2 regions of the Rhizobacter sp. P2_G4 genome follow, and region 2 is predicted to be linked to the other one. Evidence: riboswitches for the same ligand, from Rfam matches in the RefSeq annotation. Region 2 holds a riboswitch; the other holds the start of a gene.
What was found. A riboswitch is a leader RNA that binds a small molecule or an ion and turns the genes downstream of it on or off. The one in region 2 is predicted to bind glycine.
Positions count from the first base shown of each region.

Region 1: it holds a riboswitch for glycine, as region 2 does, so the genes downstream of both, gcvT (glycine cleavage system aminomethyltransferase GcvT) here and AC1DYS_RS20090 (D-amino acid dehydrogenase) in region 2, are expected to answer to the same signal.

Region 1 covers NZ_JBFUFG010000007.1:202,793-213,560, forward strand. Annotated here, with positions in the region: gene AC1DYS_RS23480 (helix-turn-helix transcriptional regulator) at 1-1,797, shown strand, start outside; gene AC1DYS_RS23485 (cupin domain-containing protein) at 1,835-2,227, shown strand; gene AC1DYS_RS23490 (hemerythrin domain-containing protein) at 2,395-3,144, shown strand; gene AC1DYS_RS23495 (c-type cytochrome) at 3,176-4,081, shown strand; gene AC1DYS_RS23500 (immunoglobulin domain-containing protein) at 4,159-6,942, shown strand; gene AC1DYS_RS23505 (NmrA/HSCARG family protein) at 6,983-7,900, shown strand; glycine riboswitch at 8,004-8,106, shown strand; glycine riboswitch at 8,117-8,226, shown strand; gene gcvT (glycine cleavage system aminomethyltransferase GcvT) at 8,287-9,408, shown strand; gene gcvH (glycine cleavage system protein GcvH) at 9,445-9,819, shown strand; gene gcvP (aminomethyl-transferring glycine dehydrogenase) at 9,845-10,768, shown strand, end outside.
Region 2 covers NZ_JBFUFG010000005.1:247,677-261,021, forward strand. Annotated here, with positions in the region: gene AC1DYS_RS20045 (ABC transporter ATP-binding protein) at 1-536, opposite strand, end outside; gene AC1DYS_RS20050 (AMP-dependent synthetase/ligase) at 536-2,482, opposite strand; gene AC1DYS_RS20055 (Crp/Fnr family transcriptional regulator) at 2,602-3,396, shown strand; gene glcE (glycolate oxidase subunit GlcE) at 3,393-4,502, shown strand; gene AC1DYS_RS20065 (class I SAM-dependent methyltransferase) at 4,506-5,162, shown strand; gene glcF (glycolate oxidase subunit GlcF) at 5,162-6,397, shown strand; gene AC1DYS_RS20075 (porin) at 6,604-7,635, shown strand; gene AC1DYS_RS20080 (DMT family transporter) at 7,697-8,668, opposite strand; gene AC1DYS_RS20085 (AraC family ligand binding domain-containing protein) at 8,682-9,533, opposite strand; glycine riboswitch at 9,718-9,823, shown strand; gene AC1DYS_RS20090 (D-amino acid dehydrogenase) at 9,997-11,259, shown strand; gene AC1DYS_RS20095 (AraC family transcriptional regulator) at 11,311-12,261, opposite strand; gene AC1DYS_RS20100 (oxidoreductase) at 12,368-13,204, shown strand; gene AC1DYS_RS20105 (LacI family DNA-binding transcriptional regulator) at 13,209-13,345, opposite strand, start outside.

The DNA.
Region 1 (10,768 bases), on a different contig from region 2:
GCCGCCGTCACCGGCCAGGCCAACGCGCAGGCTTTGCTCGAAGACACGGAGGCCCGCGGTCTCTTCGTCTCGGTGCTGGAGGGCGCGGGTGCGAACGACGGCGAGGTCACGCTCGCGCTACACGCGCTGTTCCGTGACTGCCTCGAAGACCGCCTCGCCCGCGAATCGCCCGGCGAACTGCCGCAGCTGCTGCGCCGCGCCGCGGACACCGAGCCCGACACGCAGCGCCGCATCGGCTACCTGCTGCGCGCGGGCGAATACGGCCTCGCCCAGGCCGTGCTCGAAGAAGCCGCTCCCGGCCTGATCGGCGAAGGTGCGATCGACAGCGTGTTGCGCTTGCTCGACCAGTTTCCTGCGGCCTGGCGGCAACAGGCCCCGGCGCTCGATTTCGCCGAAGGCGTGGCCTGCTGGGCGCACTGGAGCTTCGCCCGCATGGCCGACGCCATGCGGCGTGCAGAGAACGCCTACCGCCTCGCAGGCGACGAGACCGCGGCGCAACGCAGCCTCGCGTACCACGCCGTCGCCCTGTGCGGCCAAGGCCGGATGGAAGAGTCCGCGCAGCAGATCGGCCCGCTGCTGCAGCAAGCCCTGCCCGACGACCTGCTGGCCCTGGTGCGCATGCTGCAGACCTGGCACGTGCTGGAGAACGGTGCCGTCGACACCGTGCCTGCCACCTACGCCCTGTGCGTCGATGCCCTCGAGCGGGCCGACCGCCCCGAGGTCTGGAGCCGTGGCCGCACCTTGCCGCCCTTCATCAGCTTGCCCGGCATGGCGCCCACGCTCAAGCGCTTCGCCCGCGGTGCGCGGCGCCATGTGAGCGAACAGCCGACCAGCCTGCGCGCCGGCGTGCTGGCCGAGCAGGCGTGCGCGTTGCTGTGGCAAGGCGAATTCCCCGCCGCGCTGCATGCGCTCGAAGCCGCCGAAGAAGACCTGCGCTGGCTGGGCGCGCCCCTCGTGGTGGCCGCCTTCACACGCACCACGCGAGCGCTCTGGCACGCCTGGCGCGGCGAACGCGAACCGGCGCTGGCGGCGGCGCAAGGCCTGCTCGACGACCTGGACGACCCGCTGAGCCGCGACCGGCGGGCGGTGTGGCGTGGCTACTACCAACTGTTCCAGGCGCGCATTGCGCTGCTGGTCGGCGAGGTCGGCCTGCTGCGCCAGCTGCAGCAACGCGTGCCGCTGCAGCGTGGCGCGCGGGAGCCCGCCCTGCTGGCACGGCAGCGCATCACACTTGCACCGCACCTGGCCTGGGCCGAGAAGCGCTGGGCCGACGCCTGCAGCGGCTACGAACAGGCCCTGGCGCACGAGAACCAGTTGCAGCTCTTCGGCCAGCACATCGAGGTGCGCCTGCGCCTTGCCCACGCGCAGCTGGCACAGGGCCGGTCGGCACAGGCCGTGACCGCGCTGATGCCGCTGTTGCAGGCGGCCCAAGGCGACCAGGAATGTGCGCCGCTGATGGCCGGCGTGCAGGTGCTGTCCGACCTCTCGCTCCTGGGCGCCGCCGCGCCCGCAGCCCTGCGCGATCGGCTGGCGCAATGGCAGCACCGCGCCCAGTCGCTGCAGAGCAGCGTGCCGGCCGAAGTCGGCCTGCCTGCGCCCTCGCCGATCGGCGACAAGCTCAGCGAACGCGAACTCGAGGTGCTGAAGCGCATTGCCGCCGGCGACAGCAACAAGCTGATCGCCCGCGCGTTCGACCTGAGCCCGCACACCGTCAAGCGCCACGTGGCCAACGTGCTCGACAAGCTGGGCTTGAGTTCGCGCGGCCAGGCCGCGGCCTGGTACCGGGAACACGGCTGACTGCGCAAAACCAACGCCCGAATGGCTCTTTTGGGCGATGCCGTACCGGCCCGGCTTGCCCACACTGCGCCGCATGTTCGTTATCCACCATGCCCACCTGATCGACCAGGCGGCACACACCGAGCCCCCCTTGCAGGCCGGTGAACAACGCTTCTGTGCCATCGGCCCCGCGTGTGGCGTGAACGCCTTCCAGGTCTGGATGCACACCTTGCCGCCCGGCGCTCACACGCCGGTGCAGCAGCACCAGGGCACCTTTGCCGCGCTGGTGCTGGCCGGCAGCGGCAAGCTGCTGGTCGACGGCGGGCCGCTGCGCTTCCAGTCGCCCTGCACGCTCGTCGTGCCGCCGGGGGCCGACTTCCAGTTCGTCAACAACGCTGCCGTGCCGCTGCTGCTGGCCAGCGTGTTCACCGCCGAGCCCCGCGGCCGGTGATCTGAACGGCCCGCCCGAAAGGGCGTGCATCCCCCTTTCGGGGTGGCCCGTCGCCAGACGGGCCAATGGCTCCTTCAGGCGATGCCTGGCCCGCCCCTTCCCGGAACACTGCCAACCCATGCCGAAGCTCGTTCGGCTGCACAACAAGCCAACCGCCAAGGAACACCATGAATACATCGACCCTGACCCGCCCGGCCGCCGCCATGCAAGCCACCAGCCCGGCCGGCCCGCGCTACGACATGTACCAGCCCATCCACAAGGGCCTGCGCGCCTTCATGAGCGACACGCTGTCGCGCATCGGCCGGGTCGACGTGTACGACGTGGAAGACCTGGCCCGCACGCTGGGCCAGCTCGAGGCGCTGCTGAATTTCTGCGTCAAGCACGTCGCCCACGAAAACGAGTTCCTGCACACCGCCATCCAGGCACGCCAGCCGGCCGCCGCCAGCCGCACCATCGCCGACCACGTGGAGCACCTGCAAAGCATCGAAGCGCTGCGCCTCGAAGCACGTTCCCTGATGGCGGTCGACGGCGACGAGCGCATGGCCAGGGCGTTGCGCGTGTACCGCCACCTGGCGCTGTTCGTGGCCGAGAACTTCCAGCACATGCACATCGAGGAAACGTCCAACAACGCCGCGCTGTGGGCGCATTACAGCGACGCCGAGTTGGCCGACATCCACAACCGCCTGCTGGCCACGGTGTCCCCCGAAGACACGATGGAAGTGATGCGCTGGGTGGTGCCTGCACTGAACCCGGTGCAACGCGCCGGGCTGCTGGCTGAAATGAAGAAGGAGGCCCCGGCCTTCGTCTTCGACGCGGTGATCGACGTCGTGCGCCCGCACCTCGACAGCCGCGACTGGAACAAGCTCGCGCGCGCCGTCGGCGTGCCTCAGCAAGCCGGTCTCGCGAACTTCGCCTGACCCGGCTTCCATCGATAACAAGGAGAAGCACGTGAACAAGTGGTTGAAGCGAGGCGGCATCGGCCTCCTGAGCCTGGCGGCGCTGGCCGCCGCGGCCCTCGCGGTCGGCGCCCAGCTGGGCGAACGCAAGATGCAGCGCAGCGTCGACGTGAATATCCAGCCGGTGGCCTTGCGCAGCGACGCGGCGAGCATCGAGCGCGGACGCTACCTGTACCTGTCGCGCGGCTGCACCGAGTGCCACGCCGTCAACGGTGCCGGCAAAGACGTCATCAACGACGGCAAGGGCATGCACATCCGCGCGCCTAACATCACGCCCGGAAAAGGCAGCGCCGTTGCAGGCTACAAGGCCGACGACTGGGTGCGCACGCTGCGGCACGGCATCAAGCCGAACGGCAAGCCCGCCATCGTGATGCCGAGCGAAGACTACGCGCGCTTCACCGACGACGACCTGGCCTCGCTGGTCGCCTACGTGCGGCAGATGCCTGCCGTCGACGGCGAAGGCGCGGTGCTGCAGATGCCTGCGATGGTGAAGGCGCTGTACGCCGCCGGCGTGATGCACGACGCCGCCGAAGTCATCGACCACAGCCAGCCGCCTTCACAGCCGGTCGCCGAGACGGTGAGCACACAACACGGTGCCTACGTCGTCAACTCGTGCATCGGCTGCCACGGCGCGCACTTGTCGGGCGGCAAGATTCCCGGCACGCCGCCGGGCTGGCCGGCCGCCGCCAACCTCACACCCGGCGAAGGCAGCGCGATGACGCGCTACGCCACGCCCGAGTCGTTTGCCGCCATGTTCAAGACCGGCAAGCGCCCCGACGGCACCGAGGTCAGCAAGGTCATGCCATTCCTGTCGCTGAAGGAAATGAACGACACCGATGTGCAGGCCGTGTACCTGCACTTGAAGAGCCTGCCGGCCTTCGCCGCGGGCAACCGCTGAATGGCGACATCAGCCATCTGTTCCACGGTCTGCGCAAGCGCAGCACCTGCTCCCTCAATCAAGTCGAGAACAAGCCCATGAAAAGAATCAACGCCTGGCTGGCGGCCTTGGCCAGCACCGTCGCACTCATCGCCTGTGGTGGCGGTGGCGAGACCGACAAGAACGATCCACCGGCGACGGGTGCCCGCGTCTCCGGCGTCGTGGTCGACATGGACAGCGACCTGCCCATCGCAGGCGCCCGCATCAGCGCCGGTGGGCGCGGCACGCAAAGCGGCAACGACGGCCGCTTCACCCTCACCGGGCTGGACGCGAGCGAGCGCCTGCCCGTGAAGGTGGAAGCCACCAGCCATGGCGGCAACGTCGCCATCGTCAAGCTGCCCGCCGACAGCCAGGCCACGATCCGCGTGCGCCTGCTCAAGCTCGGGGCGGCGCAGACCTTCAACGCCGAAACCGGCGCCACGCTCGTCATCCCTGGCAGCACGGCGCAGGCCCAGGTGCCGGCCGGCTCGCTGGTCGACGCCGAGACGGGCGCGGCGGTCATCGGCCCCGTGACGGCCAGCGTGACCAATGTCGACCCGGCGCGCGACCCCGAGCGCATGCCCGGCGGCTACACCACGCTGCAGTCAGGCGAGGTGCGCGCCATCGAGAGCTTCGGCGCCATCAAGGTCGACCTGCGCGACGCCACTGGCCGACGCCTGCAGCTTGCACCGGGCACCGATGCACGCATTCGCATCCCGCTGTCGACGCGCTCGTTGAATCCGCCGGCCTCGGTGCCCCTGTTCCACTTCGACGAAGCCACCGGCCGCTGGACGCAAGAAGGCGAAGCCCTGCTGCGTACCGCCGCCAACGGCGAGCGCTTCTACCAGGGTGACGTGACGCATTACAGCTACTGGAACGCCGACCAGGTGAACGAGACGGTGGAGGTGGAAGGCTGCATCTCCAAGGCCGACGGTTCACCCGCCGCGGGCGTGATCGTGAGCGGCAGCGGTGTCGACTACTCGGGCCGCACCTCGGCCATCACCAACAACGAAGGCCGCTTCGTGATGTCGGTGCGCAAGAACGCGGTCACCAGCATCTGGGCCGCGACCGACACACAGGTCACGCCCGTCACCGAGGTGACCGTCGGCGACACGGGTGGTGGCATTGCCGGCAGCTGCATGAAGCTCGATGCCTCGACCTCGCCAATCCCCGGCAAGCTCTCGCCGCGCATCATGCAGAACCCGCGCAACACCACGGTCGAAGCCGGCCAGCCTGCGCTGCTGCAGACCGTGGCCGAGGGCACGCAACCCATGACCTACAGCTGGAGCCGCAACGGCCAGGTGATCGCCAACAGCAACACCAGCGCGCTGTGGGTGTTCAACACCACGCCCGCCGACGATGGCGCCACCTTCACCGTGACGGCGACCAACGCCGCCGGCAGCGTGACCAGCGCCATCGCGCGGCTGAACGTAACCAGCACGCCGATGGCGCCGACCATCGCCACCCAGCCTATCAGCGTTACCGCAGTAGCTGGCGAGACCGCCACCTTCGCGGTGGCGGCGCAAGGCAGCGGCCCGCTCGCCTACCAGTGGCTGCGCAACGGCACGCCCATCACGGGAGCCACCGAAGCCATCTACCAATTGATCGCGGCCCAGGCCGACAACGCCGCGCTCTACAGCGTGCGTGTGAGCAACGCCGTGGACAGCGTGACGAGCCAGGCCGCCACGCTCACCGTGGTGTCGCCGCAAGCGGCACCGGTGATCACGACCCAACCCAGCAGCGTCGTGGCGAGCGTCGGCAGCAGCGCGAGCTTCGCCGTGGCGGCCACCGGCAGCGGCACCCTCAGCTACCAATGGCAGCGCAACGGCGCCAACATCGCGGGCGCCACCGCAGCCACCCTCATGCTCAACGCCGTGAGCGAAGCCGACAACGGTGCGCAGCTGCGCGTGGTGGTCAGCAACGCCCAGGGCAGCACGACCAGCGACGCCGCCACGCTCATCGTGGCCAGCGGCAACGAAGACCAGCAAGCACAGGCACTCAAGCTCATGCTGCTGTGGAGCGACGGCCTCACCGCCGCCAGCGCGCCGCTGCAATTTGCCGACGACGACCTCCGTGTCAAGCCCGTCAACGAGGTATGCCTCGGTGGCAACGCGACGCTCACGCTGGACGGCGCCGCTGCGCCGGCCGTCGGCCAAAGCCTGCCGCTGGGGCAGCACACGCTGGCAGCGCAGTTCGCGGCCTGCACCGGCGACTACGGCATCGGCTACGACGGCCGCAGCAGCGTGGCCTACAACTTCACCGACCCGTCGAACCTGACAGGCACGGCGCAGTCCACGATCACGAACTTCGTCTACAGCGACGTCGACGATCAGGGCGACCCCGTATCGACCCGCGTGAACGGCAGCGCCAAGGTGGATGCCGAGGGCAGCATCAACGGCAACGCCGAAACCCAGCGCCTGCGCTTCACGCCTGCGGCTGGCTTGTCACTGACCGACGTGGCCAGCAACACCGCGGCCGTGTTCAGCAGCGGCAACGTGCTCGTGCACAGCGTGACCGTCGAGACCGCCGCCGGCCTGCGCCCGCAGCTGTCGCGCCAGGAGTACGCGCAGCTGAGCTTCACGCGCGGCGGCGTGGCGTATATGAGCGACGGTTTCGTGCAGTTCGACTTCGACGACCAGGGCCGACTGAGCAGCGGCAGCGGCACGGTCACGATCAGCGCCAACGGCCAGCCGATGGCACGCATCAGCGCAACCAGCGGCAGCTTCGCGATCGACATCCTCTCGGCACCGCCCGGCTTCACTGCTGCGTCTCCTTCCATCCAGCGCACCCGCGTGGGCGCCGCCAAAGCACCGGCGCAGGGTGCTCGCAACAAGCGCTTCTGAAGCGGAAAGGAAAGTCATGAGCACCCCAAAGATCATCGCCGTGATCGGCGCCACCGGCGCACAAGGCGGCGGCCTCGTCCGCGCGATCCGCAACGACCCGAGCCGCAGCTTCGTCGCACGCGCCCTCACGCGAAACCCGGCCAGTGAAGCCGCGCGTTCGCTGGGCGTCGAAACAGTCGAAGCCAATCTCGACGACCCCGAAAGCCTGCGCCGTGCCTTCGATGGCGCGCATGGCGTGTTCGGCGTCACGGCGTACTGGGAGCATCACTCCCCCGAGCGTGAACTCGCCCAGGCCCACGCGATGGCGGCTGCCGCCGCCGCGGCGGGCATCAAGCACTTCGTCTGGTCGACGTTGGAAGACACGCGGCAGCGGCTGCTCGTGGGCAGCGGTCGCATGCCGGTACTGATGGGCAAGTACAACGTGCCTCATATGGACGCCAAGGGCCGGGCCGACGAGGTGTTCATCGCCTCCGGTGTGCCCACGACGGCGCTGCGCACATCCTTCTTCTGGGAGAACCTCATCCACTTCGGCATGGGACCTCGGCGCGGCGCTGATGGCGGACTGGTGTTCGCGCTACCGATGGGGATGAAGAAGCTGCCCGGCATCGCGGCAGCCGACATCGGGCAGTGCGCGCTCGGCGTGTTCCAGCATGGGGCTGACTACATCGGGAAGACGGTGGGGATTGCTGGTCAGCACCTCACCGGTGTCGAGATGGCAGATGCGTTATCGCGCGCTTTGGGCGAGCCGGTGCGCTATGAGGCGGTGCCGTTCGAGGTGTACCGCGGGTTGGGGTTTCCCGGAGCCGAGGATCTGGGGAACATGTTTCAGTTCAAGCATGACTTCAACGCCGATTTTTGTGAGGCTCGGTCGGTGGCGCATTCGCGCAGGTTGCATGCGGGGCTGCTGACGTTTGAGCAATGGGTGGGGCGGAATCGGGCGGCGTTGCCGATTGGGTGAGTCTGTCGGCGCTCGTTTACTTGTCTCATCCGTTGGACCCAAGTACGTTCACGAACCTCTTCGTTCAGACTAATTTCAGGACAGGTTCCGAAGGCAGCTAAACTCCGGCGGGTCAGGAGAGAGCTTCCACGTGAAGCCGCCGAAGGCGCAGGACCCCACAGAAATGTGAGGCTCGAACGCTCAGGCAAAAGGACTGGCAAGCGTCTCAGAAATGAGGCGTTCCTCGCTGGAGAGAGGCCCACCTTGAGTGGGTCCACCGAAGGGGCAAGCGTGTGTCGTGATCCGGCCCCGCCAATCTCTCAGGTAGAGCGGACAGAGAGGGCATTGCAAGTATTCATCGCCTCGGTGATGAATACTTGCTCCCACAAATGCCCTCGGAGAAATGCATGTCCGCTACCGACCCCCTGCTCAAGACACCGCTGCACGCACTCCACCTCGAACTCGGCGCCAAGATGGTCGCGTTTGCCGGCTATGAGATGCCGGTCAGTTACCCCAGCGGCATCATTGCGGAGCACAAGCACTGCCGCGAGTCGGCGGCGCTCTTCGATGTCTCCCACATGGGCCAGCTGCGCCTGGTCGGCGGCGATGCTGCCAAGGCGCTCGAGTCGCTGGTGCCGGTCGACGTGGCCGACCTCGCCGTCGGCAAGCAGCGCTACGCACTGCTCACCAACACCAGCGGTGGCATCCTCGACGACCTGATGATCACGCGGCGTGAGAACGATCTCTTCGTGATCGTCAACGCCGCCTGCAAGAGCGCCGACATCAAGCACCTCGTCACCCACATCGGGCACCGCTGCGCCGTACAGCCGCTGCCCGATCGCGCACTGCTCGCGCTGCAGGGGCCGAAGGCCGTTCAGGCGCTTCGCGCCTTGAATGCCGACATCGCCAAGCTCACCTTCATGACCGGCATGAGCGCCGCCATCGCCGGTGCCGACTGCTTCATCACCCGCTCGGGCTACACCGGCGAAGATGGCTTCGAGATCTCGGTCCCGGCCGAACAGGCCGAAGCCTTGGCTCGCGCCCTGCTCTCCCAGCCCGAGGTCAAACCTGCCGGCCTGGGCGCCCGCGACACCCTGCGCCTGGAAGCCGGCCTGTGCCTCTACGGCCATGACATCAACGAAGCGACCACACCGGTCGAGGCCGGCCTGACCTGGGCCATTCAGAAGGTGCGGCGCCCGGGCGGCGCGCGTGCCAGCGGTTACCCCGGCGCGAGCACCATCGAGTCGCAACTCGCCCACGGCGCGAGCAACAAGCGCGTGGGCCTGCTCGGGCTCGAGCGGGTGCCGGTGCGTGAAGGCGCGACCATCGTCGATGCCAAGGGCCACAAGCTCGGCCATGTGACGAGCGGCACGCTGTCGCCGACCGTCAACCAGCCCATCGCCATGGCCTACCTGGCCACCAACCATGCGCAGCCGCACCACGAGGTGTATGCCGAAGTACGCGGCAAGCGCCAGCCGATGCGTGTGACCCCGATGCCGTTTGCGCCGCACCGCTACTTCCGCGGCTGACCTTTTTCCGAACCCAAGACAAACCAGGAGCCTTTCATGACGACCATGTACACCCCCGATCACGAGTGGATCAACATCGAAGACCATGAAGCCGCGACCGTGGGCATCACGCTGCATGCGCAAGACGCGCTGGGCGACGTGGTCTTCGTCGACCTGCCCGAGCTGGGCCGCACGTTCAAGAAAGGCGAAGTCGCCGGCGTGGTGGAGTCAGTGAAAGCCGCCGCCGACCTGTACATGCCGGTCAGCGGCGAGATCGTCGAGGTGAACGAAGCCTTGCGCGCCGACCCGTCGCTTGCCAACAGCGATCCGCTCGGCAACGGCTGGTTCTTCAAGGTTCGCGTGGCCGACATGGCCGAGTTCGAACACCTGATGGACGCACCCGCCTACGACCAACTCGTCAAGAACCTCTGAGCCTTTTCTTTCCGCTGGAACCGTCATGTTGATGCACGCCCACAAGTCCCTCGGCGAACTCGAGAACCCGTCTGAATTCGTGGCGCGCCACATCGGCATCGCAGCCAGCGATGAGACGCAGATGCTGTCGGTCATCGGCGCCGCATCGCGACGTGCGCTGATCGAATCCATCGTGCCGCGCACCATCGCGCGGCCGGTGCCGATGGCGCTGCCCGCGCCGCTGACAGAAGCTCAGGCGCTGGCCGAGCTGAAGGCCATCGCCGCCAAGAACAGGGTGCTCAAGAGCTTCATCGGGCAGGGCTACCACGGCACGCACACGCCAGGCGTCATCCTGCGCAACATCCTCGAGAACCCGGCCTGGTACACCGCCTACACGCCTTACCAGGCCGAGATATCTCAGGGCCGCATGGAGGCGCTGATCAACTTCCAGACCATGGTGTGCGACCTCACCGGCCTGGCGATTGCCGGTTCCTCGATGCTCGACGAAGCGACCGCCGCCGCCGAGGCCATGACGCTCGCGATGCGCGTGGGCAGGAGCAAGTCCCCCACCTTCTTCGTCGCCGACGACGTGCTGCCGCAGACGCTTGAGGTGGTGCAGACGCGGGCTCGTCCGCTCGGCATCACCGTCGTCACCGGCCCGGCCGATGCGGCCGCGGAGGCACAGGCCTTCGCGGCGCTGTTCCAGTACCCCGGCGTGAATGGCGTGGTGCGCAACCTCGAGCCCGTCATCGCTGCCGTGCACGCGGCCGGGGGCCTCGCCATCGTGGCCGCCGACCTGCTGGCGCTGACGCTGCTCACCTCCCCCGGCGAGATGGGCGCCGACATCGCCGTCGGCAACACGCAGCGCTTCGGCATGCCGATGGGCAATGGCGGCCCGCACGCGGCCTACATGGCCACGAAAGACGAGTTCAAGCGCTCCATGCCCGGCCGCCTGGTCGGCGTGAGCGTC
Region 2 (13,345 bases):
TCCATCGCGAGCGCACGGCCGAGGTCGACGCGCTTTTGCAGCCCGTAGGGCAGGCGGCCGACCGGCGTCTTGCGGTAGGCCTGGATCTCGAGGAAGTCGATGATGCGTTCGACCACGGCGCGCTGTTCGATCTCTTCGCGCTCGGCCGGCCCGATGCCGAACGGGTTGCGGATGGCCTGCATCAGCAGGTTGCTGCGCATCTTCAGGTTGCGCCCGGTCATGAGGTTGTCGAGCACGCTCATGCCCTTGAACAGCGCCAGGTTCTGAAAGGTGCGCGCCACGCCCATCTCGGCCACCTGGCGCGAGTTCATGTGCTTGAAGGTCTTGCCGCGGAAGGTGATGGAGCCGTGCTGTGGCTGGTACACGCCATTGATGCAGTTGAGCATCGAGCTCTTGCCGGCGCCGTTGGGGCCGATGATGGCGCGCACCTCGTGCTCGCGCACGTTGAAGCTGATGTCGGTGAGCGCCTTCACGCCGCCGAAGGCGAGGCTGATGTTCTGCACGTCGAGGATGACGTCGCCCACCTTTCTCGACATCACGCGGCCCTCTTCATCGCAGGAAAGGTCTTCGCATCCATGATGCGCAAGTCGGCGGCCACCATGCCGGTGCGGCCGTCTTCGAACTTCACTGCCGTCTCGATGTACTGCGAGCTCTTGCCGGCGTACAGCGCGTCCACCAGCACCTGGTAGCGCTCGCCGATGAAGCCGCGGCGGACCTTGCGCGTGCGCGTGAGTTCGCCATCGTCGGCGTCGAGCTCCTTGTGCAGCACGAGGAAGCGCGTGACCTGGCTGCCTGCCAGGAGCTCGTCGGCGGCGAGGTCCGCGTTGACCTTCTCGATGCAGTCGCGCACCAGCTCGTAGACCTCGGGCTTCTGCGCCAGGTCGGTGTAGCCGGCGTAGGGCAGGTTGCGCCGCTCGGCCCAGTTGCCCACGGCTTCCATGTCGATGTTGATGAAGGCGCAGACCTTCTCGCGCCCGTCGCCGAAGGCCACGGCCTCCTTGATGTGCGGGAAGAACTTGAGCTTGTTCTCCACATACTTTGGCGCGAACATGGCGCCGTCGCTCGCGCCGCCGCGAATGCGGCCGACGTCTTTGGCGCGGTCGATGATCTTCAGGTGGCCAGCAGCGTCGAGAAAGCCGGCGTCGCCCGTGTGGTACCAGCCCTCGGCCGTGAGCACTTCGGCGGTGGCGGCTTCGTTCTTGTAGTAGCCGCGCAGGAGGCCCGACGAGCGCACCAGGATCTCGCCGTTGTCGGCCACCTGGATCTCCACACCATCGATCGGGATGCCCACCGTGTCGGAGCGTGCTTCGTGATCAGGCTGCAGGCAGACGAACACCGCCGTTTCGGTGGAGCCATAAAGCTGCTTCAGGTTGATGCCGATCGAGCGGTAGAAGCTGAAGAGGTCGGGGCCGATGGCCTCGCCGGCGGTGTAGGCCACGCGCACCCGCGACAGGCCCAGCGAGTTGCGCAAGGGGCCGTAGACGGCCAGGTTGCCCAGCGCATACAACAGGCGGTCGACGGTGCCAACCTGCTTGCCATCCATGCGCTGCGGCCCCACGCGTCGGGCCAGTGCCATGAAGCGCTCGAACAGCCAGCGCTTGGGGGCGCTCGCGTCTTCCATGCGGATCATCACGCTGGTGAGCATGGCTTCGAAGACGCGCGGCGGCGCAAAGTAATACGTCGGGCCGACTTCGCAGAGATCGATGTGAACCGTGCTCGGCGACTCGGGGCAGTTCACCGTGTAGCCGCAGGCCAGCCACTGCGCGTAGGAGAAGACGTTCTGGCCGATCCACGCGAGCGGCATGTAGGCCAGCACTTCTTCGCGGTTCGTCAACTTGTCGAACACCGCCCCGGCCTGGGCCCGGTTGATCAGCGACAGGTGGGTATGCACCACGCCTTTCGGGTTGCCGGTGGTGCCCGAGGTGAAGAACATCGCCGCGGTGTCGGTGGTCACGGCCTTGGCGATTTCGGCGTCGACGTAGGCCGGCTGGTCGGTGTTGAAGGCGCGGCCGAGCGCGATCAGGGCGTCGATCGAGTCCAGCCCGGGCTCGCTGTAGTGGCGCAGGCCGCGCGGGTCGTCGTACCAGATGTGGGTGAGTCCCGCGCATTCCTGGCGCACCTCCAGCATCTTGTCGACCTGCTCCTGGTCTTCGACCACGGCGAAGGCGACCTCGGCGTTGACGATGGGGAAGGCGAACTCGCGTGCCGCAGCGTCCTGGTACAGCGGCACCGGGATGGCGCCGAGCGCCTGCGCCGCCAGCATGGCCGCGTACAGGCGCGGCCGGTTCTCGCCGACGACCACCATGTGCTGCCCACGTCGCAGGCCCGCGGCCGCCAGGCCGCCAGCGATCTCGCGCACCAGCGTGGCGAGCTGCTGCCAGCTCAGCGTCTGCCAGATACCGAACTCTTTCTCGCGCAACGCAGGCGCAACGGGCCGTTGGGCGGCGTGCTCGAGCATCAGTCGCGGAAAGGTGGTTGTCACCAAGTTCGGTTCTCCATCCTGTATGGGCCCGACTGTAGGAAGAAGTTTGACGCCGTGCTGTCGTTCTAACGACAATCCTAGGGACAGTCCTCCCGGTTCTTACCCGCACGTTCTTCGTCATGACCTCGCGCCACGCGCCGGATCCATCGCACGCCAGCACGCCGCTGGTGGCGCGTGCGCGTGCTGCCACGCCCGGCGAGCTGGCGGACATCCCGTGGCTCACGACCTTGCAGGCCGACGAGCGCGAGCGGGTGGTCGGCGATGTCAAGGTCGTCAACGTGGCACCCGGCGAATTGCTGTGCCGCGTCGGCCGGGCGGCCACCTACTGGTTCGGCGTGATCGACGGCCTGCTGAAGATGAGCAACGACTCGAACCTTGGCATGCCCATCACCTTCACCGGCGTACCGCCTGGCGGCTGGTTCGGCGAAGGCACGGTGCTCAAGCGTGAGGTCTACCGCTACAACATCCAGGCGCTGCGCAAGAGCGTGGTGGCGGGCATCAGCGTCGACACCTTCCACTGGTTGATCGACCGCAGCATTCCCTTCAACCGCTTCGTGATGCAGCAGCTCAACGAACGGCTGGGCCAGTTCATCGGCGCGCGCGAGATCGACCGCATGAACGACCCCGATGCGCGCGTGGCGCGCAGTCTGGCGGCGTTGTTCCACCCGCTGCTCTACCCGGGCGTGGGCAACCTGTTGCGCATCACGCAACAAGAGCTCGGTTACCTGGTGGGCCTGTCGCGCCAGCGGGTGAACGAGGCCTTGCACTCGCTGCAGGCGCTGGGCCTGATCCGCATCGAGTACGGCGGCTTGCGCGTGCTCGACCTCGACGGCCTGCGAAAGCAGGTGGAGCGGGCCGGCCGGGGCGATCGTGCGGACCCGCACGCAGCCGCGCGAGAATATGCGCAGACATGAATCCCACCGACCCTGCGCTCCAGACCCTGATCGACCAAGTGCTTGCTGCCCAGTCTGCGGCCACACCGCTCAACATCTGCGGTGGTGGCAGCAAGAGCTTCTATGGTGAAGCGCCGCTGGGCGAACCCTTGCATACCACCGGACTGACGGGCATCTCCAGCTACGAACCCAGCGAACTGGTGGTGACGGCCCGCGCCGGCACCACCTTGATCGAGCTCGAGACCGTGTTGGCCGAGCGCGGCCAGTGCCTGCCTTTCGAGCCGCCGCACTTTGTGACCCATGCGGCCACCGGTGCCACGGTGGGTGGCATGGTGGCAGCCGGCTTGTCGGGCCCGTCGCGTGCGTCGGTGGGCGCGGTGCGCGACTACGTGCTCGGCGCGAGCATGCTGAACGGCAAAGGCGAGGTGCTGAGCTTCGGCGGCCAGGTGATGAAGAACGTGGCGGGCTACGACGTATCGCGCCTGCTGGCGGGTTCGATGGGCACGCTGGGCGTGATCCTCGAGGTGTCGCTCAAGGTGCTGCCGATGGCGCCGGCCACCGCCACGCTGCGCTTCCAGCTCGACCAGGTGAGTGCTCTCGAGCAACTGAACGCCTGGGGCGCATTGCCGCTGCCGCTGAATGCCAGCGCCTGGTGGGACGGCACGCTGCTGCTGCGCCTGCGCGGTGCTCTCGCGGCCGTGCAGGCAGCCATCGCCACGCTGCGTGGTGATGTCATCGAGCCGGCGCACGCCAGCCCGTTCTGGGACGGGCTGCGCAACCACACCGACGAATACTTTCTCAAGGCGCAGGCGGCGGTGGCCGGCGGCAGCGTGGCGCTCTGGCGGGTGTCGGTTCCTCAGACGGCGAATCCGCTGATCCTGCCCGGCGAGCAGCTCATCGAGTGGCATGGCGCGCAGCGCTGGCTGTGCACCTCGGCCTCGGCTGCCAAGGTGCGCGAGGCTGCCGCCCGCGCCGGCGGGCACGCGTCGCTGTTCATGGCAAAGCACAAGGCGGGGGGTGCGTTCGCGCCGCTCAAATCGCCGCTGGACCGCATTCACCGCGATCTGAAAAAGGCTTTCGACCCCGCCGGGGTGTTCAACCCGGGCCGGCTTTATCCTGGGATGTAGATGATGAGCCACGCCACCGTCGACAGCATGCAGCGTTATTACGCGCAACGCGCCAGCGAATACGAGCGCATCTATGACAAGCCGGAGAGGCAGGCGGACATTGCCGCCATCAAGGCGTGGTTGCCTGTGCAGTTCGAAGGCCGGCGCGTGCTCGAAGTCGCCTGCGGCACCGGCTACTGGACTCCGCATGCGGCAGCGCAATGCGCATCCTGGACGGCGACCGACGTCAACGACGAAGTGCTCGCCCTGGCGCGGACCAAGCCGCTGCCGCACGAGCGCGTCGACTTTCGGCTCGCCGACGCGTATGCGCTTGATCTACCCCGGCAGTTCGACGCGGCCTTTGCCGGCTTCTGGTGGTCGCACGTGCCCTTGGAGCGCACCGCGGAGTGGCTCGATGGCCTGCACGCCTGTCTGCAACCGGGCGCCCGCGTGGTGCTCATCGACAACCGGTATGTCGAAGGCAGCAGCCAACCGGTCACGCGGAGCGACGAGCTGGGCAACACCTACCAGAGCCGCCGCCTCGATGATGGCTCGACCCACGAGGTGTTGAAGAACTTTCCAGACGCCGATGGCCTTCGCCGCCTGCTCGGGGACCGCGCCACGGCCTTCGAATGGACGGCGTGGCCCCATTTCTGGGGCGCGACTTACACGCTCGCCTGATGCAGACCAAGCTCTCCCCCGAGTTCAAGGGCACGCGCGACGGCGAGGCGGCCGAGGCCATTCTTCGCAAGTGTGTGCATTGCGGGTTCTGCACCGCCACCTGCCCGACCTACCAGCTGCTGGGTGACGAACTCGACGGCCCGCGCGGCCGCATCTATCTGCTGAAGCAGATGCTCGAGGGCGAGCCCGTCACGCCCAAGACGCAGCTGCACCTGGATCGCTGCCTTACCTGCCGCAATTGCGAGAGCACCTGCCCATCGGGCGTGCAGTACGGCGAGTTGGTCGACATCGGCCGCCGCATCGTCGAAGAGCGAGTGCCGCGTCCCGCGAAGGAACGTGTCGTGCGCTGGCTGCTCAAGGAAGGCCTCACCTCGCCGGCCTTCGGCCCCGCGATGAAGCTGGGCCAGGCGCTGCGTCCGGCGCTGCCGGCCGTGCTCAAGGACAAAGTGCCCGCCAAGGCCGGCCCGCGAGCGCACCAGTGGCCGACCCGCGAGCACCCGCGCAAGGTGCTGATGCTGATGGGCTGCGTGCAACCGGCGATGATGCCTAACATCAACAGCGCCACGGCCCGCGTGCTCGATGCTGCAGGCATCCAGACGCTGGTGGCCGACGGCTCAGGCTGCTGCGGCGCCATCCGCACCCATCTTGCCGACACTCAAGGTGGGCTGGCCGACATGCGTCGCAACATCGACGCCTGGTGGCCACTCGTATCGTCAAACCAGATAGAAGCCATCGTGATGAACGCGTCGGGCTGCGGCGTCACCGTCAAGGAATACGGCCATTCGCTGGCCAACGATGCCGCCTATGCCGACAAGGCGCGGCGCATCAGCGAACTCACCAGAGATCTCAGCGAGCTGCTGCCCGACATTGGGCCCAAACTCAAGAACAAGCTGCGCAAACCCAAGGCGCGTGAACTCGTGTTCCACCCGCCTTGCACCCTGCAGCACGGCCAGCAGCTGCGGGGCGGTGTGGAAACGCACCTGAACGCCTTGGGCTTCGATGTCCAGCTCGCCGCCGGCGAAAGTCACCTCTGCTGTGGTTCGGCGGGCACCTATTCCGTGCTTCAGCCGGAACTGGCCCATCGCTTGCGCGATCGCAAACTCGCTCAGCTGGAGGCGGTACAGGCGCAGGTCATCGTGTCGGCCAACATCGGCTGCATCCAGCACCTGCAAACTGGCACGACCGTGCCAGTCAGGCACTGGATCGAGGTCCTGGACGAGGCCTTGTTCGGCTAGCAAGCAAAGATGTCAGAAGCATGAAGAGGGTGGGTTGGAAGACACCGTCGCATGTATCCAACGATCTCTTCAATCAACAGGGATAAACCGTAGGGGTTTCCACTTCGTTGATCTAATCTTCGGCTTCCGCAGGACCTGTCCGCGGCAGACGCGAACAACTGAAGTTGCGCTGCTGACTCTCCATCCAACCGTTGGAATACCAAATCATGAAGAAATCACTCCTTGCGCTCGCAGTCCTCACCGGTTTCGCCGGCGTGGCTTCTGCTCAATCCTCCGTTACGCTGTTCGGCGTGATCGATGCCAATGTCCGCAATATCAAGAACGGCGGCAGCAACATTTGGCAAGAAGGCACCGACGGCTACAACAGCAGCCGCCTTGGCTTCCGCGGCACCGAAGACCTCGGTGGCGGTCTGAAGGCAGGCTTCTGGCTCGAAGCCGGCCTGAACCCTGACGAAGGCACCATCAACTCCAGCGGCAAGTTCTGGCACCGCCGCTCGACGGTGAGCCTGGAAAGCGCCACCCTCGGTGAAGTGCGCCTGGGCCGTGACTTCACGCCGACCTACACCGCCATGTCTGCCTATGACGCATTCGGCGACAACGGCGTGGGCAAGTTCTCCAACCTGCAATCCAAGCTGACGGCCACGGTCAACACCAACACCCGTGCTGACAACGAAGTCCAGTACTTCCTGCCCAAGAACATCGGCGGCGTGTACGGCTCGGTTGCCGTGGCTGCTGGTGAAGGCACGGTTGGCAACAAGTACGTCGGTGGCCGACTCGGCTTCGCGTCGGGTGGCCTGGACGTGTCGGGCGCTTACGGCACGACCGAAGCGAACGCCGCCACAGACAAGTACAAGGTCGCTACCGCTGGTGCAGCGTATGACTTCGGTGTCGTTCGTGTGATGGGCTCGTTCTCTCAGATCAAGTTCCTGACCATCAAGGAACGCATGTACTACGTCGGCGCTACGGCCCCGATCGGCCAAGGCGTTCTGCGTGTTTCGCTCGGCAAGGGTGACCTCTCCGGCGGCACCACCGCTACCGCTACGAGCGACGCTGACGACATCACGTTGGCAGCAATCGGCTATGTCTACAACCTGTCGAAGCGCACCGCGCTGTACGGCACGTACTCTCGCCTTGACAACAAGGGTGCGTCGAAGACTGCCATTGCCACCTCGGCTCTGGCCTTGGCTGCCGGCCAGAAGTCGACCGGTTTCGAACTCGGCCTGCGTCACGCCTTCTGATAGAAGACGTTTCCTAGGTTTGAAGCCGGCCTGCGGGCCGGCTTTTTTATGCCCGGATTGCTCAGGATGCGTGCCCTTCGGCGGCCAGCGGTTCGGGCTTGGTGCGCAAGGCCCACATCACGCCGGCGACGAGCAGGCCGATGCCGGCCAGGGTTTGCGGCTGCGGCCACTGCTGCCGCAGCACGTAGGCGTAGCTGAGTGCGGCCAGAGTCTCGAAGACGATGAGCTGCCCAGCCAGCGAAGGAGGAAGGCGCTGGCTGGCTTCGTTCCAGCACACCGTGCCCAGCCACGAGGCGAACAGGCCGATCGCAAACATCAGCAGCAGAAAGTCGCCTGCCCGCGGGCCGAAGGGCATGGCGAAGGAGTCGCCGCTCAACGCACTCCAGATCCAGGCGAGCGCATAACCCATCAGCGCCAGCGGCAAGGTGGCGAGGCCTTGCGCGGTGGCCCAGCTGCGTGGGTTGCGGTCGGGGTGGGCACGCAGCCATTCGGAGTTGCGGATCGGGTACCAGGTCCAACAGGCGACGCCACCGACGGCCAGCAGCGCGCCGAGTGCATAGCGGGCAACGTCGGCGTTCGGGTCCTGCTGCAGGTGCGCGATCTCCACATGGTTGACCAACGCGATACCCACCCCGATCAGCCCCAGCGAGGGCAGCATGCGCAGCCAGGGCAGCTTGGCCTCGCGGCTGTTGCTTGAGCGCAGGTTAGCGGTGATGGCAATCACCACCGGCAAGGTGCCGATGATCATCGTCGGCAGCGGCCCACCGGCGCGCTGGATGGCGCTTGCCAGGAACAAGTAGTAGATGACGTTGCCCACCGCCGCGAGCTTGAGTGATTCGATCCAATCTGCACGCGTCAGCTCGGCCAGGCGCTTGCGGTCCAGCCAGCCGAGCGGCAGCGCGATCAGCCCGAACGCTAAATAGCGCCCGAACGACTGCAGCGTGGCGGGGTATTCGGGCAGCATCAAGGGGCCGACGAAGACGAGGCCCCACATCAACCCTGCTGCGAGGGCGTACAACAAACCAGTGCTCATTGCCGAGTGTGGCTCAGGCCTGAGAGGCGGGTCTTGTACGAAATTGCGCCTGGTAGCGCGCCGGTGTCACACCGTACATGCGCGCGAAGCGGCGGGTCAGATGGGCTTGGTCGACGAGGCCCACAGCCGCAGCGACATCGGCAGGGCGATCACCTGCCGCGAGCTGTTGCTTGGCGCGAAACAGCCGCAGCGCCATCAACATCTGATGCGGCGTGGCGTGGTAGCGCTGCTTGAAACGGCGCAAGAAGTGAAACGGGCTCAAGCCCGCCTCGCGGGCCAAGCGCTCCAGCGTCATTTCGCTCGCATACTCGTCCTGCATCAAGGCGAGAGCACGTGCCAACGAGGTATCGGCAGCCATGCCGCTAGACGCTACGCCCGGCACGCCGACGCGCGCATGGGGCCTCAGCAGCTGCAGCAGCTCGAACAGCGCGCTGTCGCCCCCCAGCGCGTCGGGCGCGTCCCACATCGCAGCCAGACCGCGGCTCACCTGCTGCGCGCGCAGCGGGTCGTGCACGGTCGGTTGCGCGAACCACCAGCCGCGTTCGCCGGTCACCTCTTCCAGCACTGCCGCATCGAGGTAGACCATGCGGTAGGACCAGCCCTGCTCGGTCTCGGCGCGACCGGTGTGCAGCTCGTCGGGATTCATCAGCACCAGCGTGTCGGCCGGTGCCAGGTGGTCACCACCGCGGTAGCGGAAGCGCTCAACGCCCGACTCGATCGCGCCCAGGCCGAAGGCTTCGTGCGTGTGCGGGTCGAAGGCATACCGCACGATGTGCGCACGGTACAGCTCCACGCCGGCGCGGGCAGGGCGCTTGAACTCCGCTGCGTCGTGCGGGTGCTCGAAGTGTTCAGGCACGGCTTCCATGGCAATGCCTCACTTGCTTTCGACAGGGGCGGCTTCGGTCGGCAACACTGCCCGTGGCTCGGCCAGCAGGTCGCGAAGCGTGGGGCGTCTTCCGTGGGACATGCGCGTCGTGCTACAAAGGAGGGTCTGCGGTCGGGTCGCTGGTATGGTATCCGCGCAGTTCACAACAGGTCGGCTCACAGCCGAGCTGGCATCGGGAGAGTCCGGGCGCGTTCACACCAGTGACATGCCCGGCGCCGAAGGAGCAACCACCCCGGAAACTCTCAGGCCCCACGGACCGGTGCCATGCGTTGAAACTCTGAAGAGTGGCCAGGCCCATCGTCGCCCGGCCCACCGAAGGAGCAAGCGCAGTGTCGCCACCCGCGGCGCTGCGTGAATCTCTCAGGTTCCGAACAGAGGGGGTGTCCGGCACGCGTCCTGCGTGGCGGGCCTCAACCTCTCGACGGTCGGAGCTTCGAGCACCATGAAAACCATTGCCATCATCGGCGGCGGCATCACCGGCGTCACCACCGCCTACGCCCTCGCCAAACGCGGCCACGCCGTCACCCTCTACGAGAAGAATCGCTATGCAGCGATGGAAACCTCGTTCGCCAACGGCGGCCAGCTTTCGGCCTCCAACGCCGAGGTCTGGACCCACTGGAGCACCCTTCTCAAGGGCCTGAAGTGGATGCTCAAGAGCGATGCCCCGCTGCTGGTCAACCCCAGGCCCAGCTGGCACAAGCTCTCGTGGTTCGCCGAGTTCGTGGCCAACATCCCGCACTATCGGCGCAACACCATCGAGACCACGCGCCTGGCCATCGCCGCGCGACAGCACCTCTTCGACTGGGCCGACGCCGAAGGCATCGACTTCGACCTCAAGCGCCGCGGCATCCTGCACATCTACCGCGACAAGGCCGGCTTCGACCACGCCGGCCGGGTCAGCCAGCTGCTGGCCGAAGGCGGCTTGCCGCGTCGGGCCGTCACGCCCGACGAGATGCGCGCCATCGAGCCCACGCTTGCCGGCAGCTACTACGGTGGCTACTTCACCGAGAGCGACTCCACCGGCGACATCCACAAGTTCACCAGCGGCCTGGCCGACGCCATCGTGCGCCTGGGTGTCACCTGCCTCTACCAGCAGAACGTGACCGCGGTGACCGCGGATGCGCGTCAGGCCAAGGTCACGGTCAGCAGCGCCGATGGCCCGCACACCGCGGTCTTCGACAGCGTGGTGATCTGCGCCGGCACGGTCAGCCGCTCGCTGGCCGCGAGCCTCGGTGATCGGGTCAACATCTACCCCGTCAAGGGCTACTCGATCACCGTCAACCTGAATGACGAAGCGAGCCGCCGGGCCGCACCCACGGTCAGCCTGCTCGATGACGCAACCAAGCTCGTCACCAGCCGCCTCGGCGACAACCGCTTCCGTGTGGCTGGAACGGCGGAGTTCAACGGCCACGACATGGACATCCGTGCCGATCGCATCCGCCCGCTGATCCGTTGGGTAGAGCAGTGCTTCCCGGGTGTCAGCACGAAGAGCGTCGTGCCCTGGGCCGGCCTGCGGCCGATGATGCCCAGCATGCTGCCTCGCGTCGGCCGGGGCCGACTGCCCACGGTGTTCTACAACACCGGCCACGGGCATCTGGGCTGGACGCTGTCGGCGGTGACGGCCGAGATGGTCGCCGGCACCATCGACCAGAGCCTCGGTACCGCCGCCCTGCGGCCGAGCGTGCTCCAAGAAGCGCAGGCCTGATCTTGGCCAGACCGGCCGCGCCTCGTGCGCGGTCGGGTTCTGGTGAACGCCTCAAGCCACGCTGCGTTCCGCTGCCGAGAAGGTTCGCAGCCGCGCTACGTCGCGTGCAGGCGGCGCACCGAACAAGCGGCTGTACTCGCGGCTGAACTGCGAGGGGCTGTCATAGCCCACGCTGTAGCCGACGGCCGCCACATCGTGCGACTGCGCCAGCAGGCGTGCGCGGGCCTCCTGCAGCCGGATCTGCTTCTGGTACTGCAGCGGGCTCATCGACGTCACCGCACGGAAGTGCCGGTGGAACGACGACGCGCTCATCGCTGCCAGGTCGGCCAGCTCTTCGATCTTGAAAGCCGTCGCATGGTGGACGCGAATCCAGCGGATAGCCCGGCTGATCTGCGAGAGCCGGCTGTCGGCGAGGCCGATCTGCCGCACCATCGCGCCTTGTTCGCCGGCGAGAAGCCGCCAGAGGATCTCGCGCTCGATCATCGGGCTGAGCACGGCGATGTCGTTCGGGCGATCCAATAGCCGCAGCATGCGCACGACGGCATCCAGCAAGTCCGTCGGCGCATTGCTCACGCCCAGGCCAGCAGTCTCCACGAGCGTGCGGTCGCTTGCGGCGGTTTCCAGCAGCAAGGTCGCGATGGCGGCCGGCTTCAAGGTCATGGCGAAACCGAGGAAGGGCTCTTCGGTGCTGGCTCGTGCGATGTGGCCGGCGATGGGCAGGTCGACCGACACCACCAGGTACTGGCCGGTGGCGTACTCGAACACCTTGTCTGCGAGGACCGCGCGCTTGGCGCCCTGGGCCACGACCGACAACGTCGGCTCGGTCACGTGGTGCATCGACTGCGTGGTCACTGACGAGGCAATCACACGGACACCTTCGACGGTGGTGGTGTACCGGTCAGGCCTCGCGTGGCGGGCAATCAGCGTTCTCAGTTCTGGCAGCGCATTCGTCATGTCGTCACCGTACCCGGCGCCTCCGTGCGTGGCAAGGGCGGTGCGCACGAATCAATCAGGGTTGGCAGGATCGTGCAAGAGCCCGGCAGCATCGGGCTATCGCGTGAGCTCGCCGCGGCGTTTCAATGCACGCTCTTATCGAAGGAGCCTAAAGATGCAAAAGACATGGTTCATCACCGGTGCCAGCCGCGGGCTGGGTGCTCACCTGGCCCAGGCCGCACTCGCGTCCGGCGATCGGGTCGTCGCGGCCGGGCGCAACCGGGCCAGCGTGCGCGACAGCCTCGGTCCCGACAGCGACCAGCTTCTCGCCGTCGAGCTGAACGTCAACAACGAGCGCCAGGCGCAAGCCGCGGCCGATGCGGCCTTGTCGCGGTTCGGCAGCATCGACGTATTGGTCAACAACGCCGGCTACGGCCACCTCGGCTTGTTCGAAGAGACGAGCGACGATGACGCGCGTGCCCAGTTCGCCACCAATCTCTTCGGCGTCTTCAACGTGACCCGTGTGGTGCTGCCGGCGATGCGTGCCGCGCGCAGAGGGCATATCTTCAACATCTCGTCGCTGGCCGGCATTCGCGGCGTGGAGTTCGGCTCGCTGTACTGCGCCAGCAAGTTCGCGCTCGAAGGCTTCTCGGAGTCGCTGGCGCTGGAGCTTGCCCCGTTCGGCGTGCGCGTCACGATCGTCGAGCCCGGCCCCTTCCGCACCGACTTTCTCACCGCCGAGTCGCTGCGCTTCGGCGGCAGCGAGGTGGCCGACTACGACGAACGGCGAGCGCAGTTGCGCGCATCGTTCGAGCAGCGCAACGGGCGGCAACCGGGGGACCCGGCGAAGCTGGCCAAGGCGATGCTGTGGCTGGCCGACGAACCCGTGCCGCCTTTGCGCTTCACGGCAGGGGCCATTGCATTCAAGTCGGTGAGCAGCAAGCTCGCCGGCATGCAGGCTGAACTCGAGAGCTGGCGCGAGCTCTCGCTCAACACCGATTACGCTGCTTGATGACTTACCGCGTGCCCGCCACCTGCGGCGAGGTGGCGCCATACGGCCCCACCGCCACCGACTTGCGCCAGACCACTTCGGGCGTGAAGTCGTGCGTCACCGGCAACGCCAGCCCATAGCACTGGTTCAGCAGCGCGCGGC